2 regions of the Kocuria sp. CPCC 205231 genome follow, and region 1 is predicted to be linked to the other one. Evidence: riboswitches for the same ligand, from Rfam matches in the RefSeq annotation. Region 1 holds a riboswitch; the other holds the start of a gene.
The links. A riboswitch is a leader RNA that binds a small molecule or an ion and turns the genes downstream of it on or off. The one in region 1 is predicted to bind thiamine pyrophosphate.
Positions count from the first base shown of each region.

Region 2: another riboswitch for thiamine pyrophosphate. It lies ahead of RF640_RS02995 (FAD-dependent oxidoreductase); the one in region 1 lies ahead of thiC (phosphomethylpyrimidine synthase ThiC).

Region 1 covers NZ_JAVKPP010000023.1:20,860-24,178, reverse strand. Annotated here, with positions in the region: gene RF640_RS17405 (recombinase family protein) at 1-79, opposite strand, end outside; gene RF640_RS17400 (hypothetical protein) at 440-829, shown strand; TPP riboswitch at 948-1,057, shown strand; gene thiC (phosphomethylpyrimidine synthase ThiC) at 1,056-2,786, shown strand; gene RF640_RS17390 (hypothetical protein) at 3,204-3,319, shown strand, end outside.
Region 2 covers NZ_JAVKPP010000002.1:292,126-295,444, forward strand. Annotated here, with positions in the region: gene RF640_RS02985 (thiazole synthase) at 1-413, opposite strand, end outside; gene thiS (sulfur carrier protein ThiS) at 415-654, opposite strand; gene RF640_RS02995 (FAD-dependent oxidoreductase) at 651-2,024, opposite strand; TPP riboswitch at 2,020-2,123, opposite strand; gene thiE (thiamine phosphate synthase) at 2,229-2,858, shown strand; gene RF640_RS03005 (hypothetical protein) at 2,957-3,319, shown strand, end outside.

The DNA of each region.
Region 1 (3,319 bases):
CGCCCAGCAGCGCGTCGCGCTGCAGGTCGGTGGTCTGCGACCCGTCGGCCTTCGACACCCGCATGTAGCCCACCAGCATGGCACTGATCCTCCATCACTTATACGACCGTTTGCGTGACAAGGCGGTCGCGAATCCGCCGACCTCCCTTTAATGTCACTTAACCCGTTACTTATCCTAGGTCATACAAAGGGTTCGATTCCGGTGTTGTGTGACAGACCCGGGGGCGTTCGAAGCGCTTGGGCAGATGCGCGCCGTGCAGGGCATGCATAGCATGGGCGCAGAACGTGGTCGAACCTGCGGCGCAATGACTACGCTGGGCATTGTTGATTTGGTCTACAGATGTTCGATGGATGGGAGAGCTTGGTGCCTTTTGAGGTGTTCGACAAGAGGATGACTCCGTTGGCGAAGGCGCCCAGTGTCACGATTCAGAAGCGAGGCGTGATCTCGCTGAACAAGGCCGCCCATGACCTGCTCGGCAATACTGAGACGGTGGAGTTGCTCTACGACCAGGATCGTCAGGTCATGGCTCTGCGCCCAGCCGATGACTCGTCCCCGCATGCCTATGCGGTTCGCACCGGTTCTAAGCGCGGGCCGGGGCAGGCCATTGTCTCGGCCACCGCGTTCGCCCAGCACTACGGGATCGACACCACCGCTACGAGGCGGTGGAAGCCGTTCGTGGAGGACGGCATGCTCTGCGTTGATCTCACCACCGAGGGTGTGGTCATCACCGGCAACCGCACCAAGGCCACGACCGTCTCGGAGCCGGAGGAAACCGACGACGTTCCTGCCGAGGCTGCCGGTCCCGGCTCATCGACCGATCACGCCTGAGCGCCGCCTCGGCCGACTGCGAAAGCCGAGTCGCCTCGGTCCTGGAGGAAAAGAGGAGTGGTGCTCGATGCGGTGGTCGTCTGGGTGGTGACGGTGGTCACGCAGGTGTTAGGGTCGGTGCCGTCCACACGGGAGCCCCATTGCAGGGGCTGAGATCGGGCTGAGGCAGCCTGCGACCGTCGAACCTGTCCGGGTAATGCCGGCGAAGGAAGTAGGAACATTTCCCATGAGTGCATCGAATGCGCACGCCCTGTCGTATGCCCACGACACCGAGCGCGATCTCCACGTGCCGGTCACCGAGATCACCCTGGCGGACTCCCCGGGCGGGGCGGCGAACCCGCCGCTACGGGTCTACCGCACGGCCGGCCCGGGCAGCGACCCGGTGGTCGGACTCCCACCGCTGCGGGCCTCCTGGATCCAAGGCCGGGAGGACGTCGAGACCTACTTGGGGCGGGAGCGGAACCTGCTCGACGACGGCCGCTCCGCGATCCGGCGTGGTGAAGCCTCCCAGGAATGGAAGGGCGCCCGCCCGGTGCCTCTGCGGGGACGGGAGGGCCGGACGGTCACGCAGATGCACTACGCCCGGGCCGGGGTCATCACCGAGGAGATGCGGTTCGTGGCCCTGCGGGAGAACTGCGACGTCGAGCTGGTCCGCTCCGAGCTGGCGGCGGGTCGGGCGATCATCCCGGCCAACATCAACCACCCCGAGGCCGAGCCGATGATTATCGGGCGGGCGTTCTTGGTGAAGATCAACGCCAACATCGGCAACTCCGCGGTCACCAGCTCGATCGCCGAGGAGGTGGACAAGATGCAGTGGGCCACTCGTTGGGGGGCCGACACCGTGATGGACCTGTCCACCGGCGATGACATCCACACCACCCGGGAGTGGATCATCCGCAACTCCCCGGTGCCCATCGGCACCGTGCCCATCTATCAGGCCCTGGAAAAGGTCAACGGGGAAGCCAACGCCCTGACCTGGGAGATCTTCCGCGACACCGTGATCGAGCAGTGCGAACAAGGCGTGGACTACATGACCGTCCACGCCGGGGTGCTGCTGCGCTACGTGCCGCTGACCGCCGAGCGGGTCACCGGGATCGTCTCCCGGGGCGGGTCGATCATGGCCGGGTGGTGCCTGGCCCACCACCAGGAGAACTTCCTCTACACCCACTTCGAGGAGCTTTGTACGATCTTCGCCCGCTACGACGTCGCCTTCTCCCTGGGCGATGGGCTGCGCCCCGGGTCGATCGCCGACGCCAACGACGCCGCCCAGTTCGCCGAGCTGGACACCCTGGCCGAGCTCACCGCCCGGGCCTGGGAGCACGACGTGCAGGTCATGGTCGAGGGCCCCGGTCACATCCCGCTGCATCTGGTGCGGGAGAACGTCGAGCGGCAGCAGGAACTGTGCCACGGCGCCCCGTTCTACACCCTGGGCCCGCTGGTCACCGACATCGCCCCGGGCTATGACCACATCACCTCCGCGATCGGGGCCACCGAGATCGCCCGCTACGGCACGGCCATGCTGTGCTACGTCACCCCGAAAGAGCACCTCGGGCTGCCGAACAAGGACGACGTGAAGACCGGGGTGATCACCTACAAGATCGCCGCCCACGCCGCGGATCTGGCCAAGGGCCACCCCGGGGCCACCGAGCGGGACGACGCGCTGTCGAAGGCCCGCTTCGAGTTCCGGTGGCGGGACCAGTTCGCCCTGTCCCTGGACCCGGACACCGCCGAGGCCTTCCACGACGAGACCCTGCCGGCCGAACCGGCCAAGACCGCCCACTTCTGCTCGATGTGCGGGCCGAAGTTCTGCTCCATGCGCATCTCCCAGGACATCCGCGACCAGTTCGGCGGCACCGCCGCACAGGAAGCCATCGCCGGAATGCAGGAGAAGTCCGCCCAGTTCCGGGCCGCCGGATCCAAGGTCTACCTGGACGCCCCCACGGTCTCCACCACCTGAGGACCCCCCAGCAGCACCAAGCAGTTGACGCCGGCACAGACGTCGCGCCCCTGGGACCAGAACGACTCCCAGGGGCGCAGTGCCGGCCGGATGCCGACAGCCGGCCCCGGGCAAGCTGTCTCGCACCCCGCCACTCGGATCCTCGAGAAGGGCGCCGTTCATCTCCGACGAGTCACACCGAGCCGCGGAAAACCGCAACCATTCATGGCCGCCGAAGTCGTCCGGCGTGACGTCTCGCAACCCATGGCCGGCAAGACGGGCGGGAATCAGATCGCTCAGCTTGCTTCCATAATGATCGACTCACTGCCTATTCTGAGGAACTCTCATTATGCTCTCCTCGGGCCCGGTGACGCGGCCTGGACCCAGACCGGCACCAGGACCGGCACACAATCTTTCCGCCGTGCACAGGAAGTTGGCATGAACATCTCCAGGGCCCTTGCAGTCGAGCTGCACGCCCACTCCCCCACGCAATGGGTCGCCACCTACTACCCCATGATCGAAACCCCCGCGGGCCGGTGGGCCGAGGTCACCTG
Region 2 (3,319 bases), on a different contig from region 1:
GCGAAGACCTTGAAGCCGCGGGCCACGAGCTGCTCGGTGGCGTCGAGGAGCTCCACGACGTCGGGCAGCAGGGTGTCCTCGTCCGCGATCACCTCGAGCTTGACCCAGTCGGTCTCGAGGGCCTCCCGGCCGAGCTCGGCGGTCAGCAGCGCGTCCCGGGCGGTGTAGCACCCGGCGGTGTTGGGCAGGATCCGGATGTCGTTGCGCTCGAGCAGCGCGAAGAGGGAGTCGCCCTGGCCGGGGGCGTAGCGGCGCAGGGCCACGGTGGTCAGCTCGGTGCCGGAGGCCAGCAGCGCCTGCTCGAGGGTGTGCAGCGAGCTCAGGCCGCCGGTGCCCATGATCAGCCGGGAGCCCAGCTCCGTGCCGTCGAGCACGAGCGGGTCGCGGTGCGGGTCGGGGTGCGGGACGGTCACGTCAGCCTCCCTGGACGGCGGTGATGATCTCGATCGACTGGCCCTCCGCCACGGGGGTCCGCCGCCAGCGGCTGCGGGGCACGACCGCGGCGTCCACGGCGACGGCCACGCCGAGGCGCCCGCCGTCCAGCGGGGCGCCGTCGGGCCCCAGGGCCCGGCCGACGGTCTCGGCGACGAGGTCGACGACGGTCGCCTCCGCCGCCACGCGGTGCGGGCGGCCGTTGAGGGTGATGGCGGTCATCGGGTGCTCCTGCTCCGGGGCCCGGGCCCGGCGGCGGCCGGCGCGGGATCCCCTGGACGGGCCTCGACGGGGCGGTCGAAGCGGTGCGGGTCGGTGGTGGCGAGGTGCTCGGCGTCGGCGGCCGGATCGGCTCCGGACCCGCCGGCCACCAGCTGCGCGGCGAGCCGGGCGGCCAGCGGGGCGAGCAGGACGCCGTGGCGGAAGTAGCCGGTGGAGACCACGAGCCCCGGCACCGGCGAGCCGTCCGGGTCGCGGACCCGGCCGAGGTACGGGATGTCGTCCGGGGTGCCGGGCCGGGCGCGGGCCAGCACCTCGATCAGCTCGAGGTCGGCGACGCCGGGCACGAGCGCCTGGGCGTCGCGCAGCAGCCGGAACACGCCGCCGGCGCTGGGGCCGCTCAGGTCGTCCTCGCGGGAGGTCGCCCCGATCACCACGGTCCCGTCGGCGCGGGGCACCAGGTAGACGGGCACCCCGTGCACCAGGCCGCGGACGGTGCGCTCGAGCAGCTCCGGCGCCCCGGCGGGGACCCGGGCGCGCAGGATGTCCCCGTGCACCGGCCGCAGCGGCGGGTGCCAGTCCTCCGGCAGCCCCTCGAGCTCGCCGAGCCCGGCGCCCGGGGCGAGGACCGTCCAGGTCGCGGAGACCATCCCGCCGCCGGCCAGGCGGACGCCCGTCGCCGCGCCCTCGGCGTGGCGGCGCAGCCCCGTGGCGAGCCCGTGGACGAGGCGGGCCGGTCCGCCGTCGCGCACGGGCGGGACCCCGGGGGCCTGCGAGGGCCCGGCGGGCTCCGGGAGCTCCGGGAGCTCCGGGGCGACGAGGGCCGCGAGCAGCCCCGCCACGAGGCGGCGCGGGTCCACCTGGTGGTCGTCGGGGATCCGCAGCGCGGCGGACAGCCGCGGGCTCAGGGCCGGCTCGAGGGTGCGGGCGGCGCGCAGGGTCAGCTGCTCCACGGTCATGCCGTGGCGCCCCTGCAGCTCGCGGAGGTCCGTCAGGGCCTGCCGGTCGGCGGCGTCCACGCCGCACACGAGGGTCTCGGTGGCCCGGTGGCCCACCGTCCCGCCGGCGGCCTGCTCGAGGGCGGCCACGAACGCCGGGTACTCGGCGGCCGAGGCGGTCATGAGGGGGTACAGGGGCTCCTGCTGGTACTGGACCTCGCTCACCGGGGCGAGCATCCCGGCCGCGGCGCGGCTGGCGCCGGAGCCCGGCTCGGGGTCCACCACGACCACCGAGCGGCCGCGGCGGCGCAGCTCCCAGGCGGTGGCCAGGCCGATCACCCCGGCGCCGACGACGGCGACGTCGGCGCGGACGTGCTCGGGCCGGTCGACCAGCGGGTGGGGCGCGGTCGTGGGGGCGGGGTGCGCGGCAGTCACAGGGAACGTCCTTTCCTCCGGCGGCATGACCCGCATCAGGTGTGGCGGTCGGCGCTGGACGCCCTCTCAGCCCCCGGTGGGGCTCCCGCAGAACCGCTGACCTATCATCAGCGTGTGACCCAGCCTACCCGTGATGCCTCCGCCCCCGCCGAGTCCTCCCTGCGAGAGACCCGGACGGCCAGACTCCTCGCCGCCCGGCTGTACGTGTGCACGGACGCCCGCCGGGACCGGGGCGACCTCGAGGACTTCCTGCACGCCGTCTGTGCCGGCGGCGCTGACGTCGTCCAGCTGCGGGACAAGAGCATCGACGCGGACGAGGAGATCGCCGCGCTGGAGCTGCTGGGCCGGGTGGCCGCCGAGTACGACACCCTGTTCGCGGTCAACGACCGCGCCGACATCGCCACGCTCGTGGGCGCCGACGTCTTCCACGTGGGCCAGCACGACCTCAGCCCCGCCCAGGCCCGGCGGCTCCTGGGCCCCGACGTGCTGATCGGGCGCTCCACCCACGACCTCGGACAGGCCACGGCGGCGCTGGAGGATTCGGACGTCGACTACTTCTGCACCGGCCCCGTCTGGGCCACGCCCACCAAGCCGGGGCGCCCGGCCACCGGGCTGGAGTTCGTCCGCGCGGTCGCCGAGCTGACGGAGGCCCGGCTGGACGCGGACCCGGAGGTCCTGCCCGTGCCGTGGTTCGCCATCGGCGGCATCGACGAGACGCGGCTCCCGCAGGTGCTGGAGGCCGGGGCGCGCGGCGTCGTCGTCGTCCGCGCCGTCACCGAGGCCCCCGATCCCCGCACCGCCGCCGGGCAGCTGCGCGGTCTGCTCCCCGCCTGAGCCCGGGGCGGCCCCCCGCCCGCCTCACCGTCGGCTCCCCGCCGCCGTCCAGCACGTTCTGAGAGCATGGACGCAGGACGACGACGGAGAGGTGGCCCATGGACCCCGAGCTCGACCCCCAGGTGCGGCACGCGGTGGAGCGCCCCGCGGAGACCGCCCGCGGCCCGGAGGACGCGCAGCTGCGCGTCCGGCTGGCCGGTGAGCCCGCCCGCCGCGCCCTCGGCACGCACTGGGAGCAGGGCCTCCCGGAGGACGCCGCCCCGAGCGACGACCGGCTCGCCGCCGCCGTGCTGCTCGCCACCCTCTTCGGCGACACCTTCTGGCTGGAGCGCGCCGCCCGGCTGCCCAGCGACGTGCCGGGGTGCCCGTCCGCGCCGCCGAGCGGGCTGCTGGAGCTGACCCGGGTGCCGGGCGCCCGGGCGGCCCTGGCTGCCGTGCTCGAGCGCCCGCTGCTGACCGGG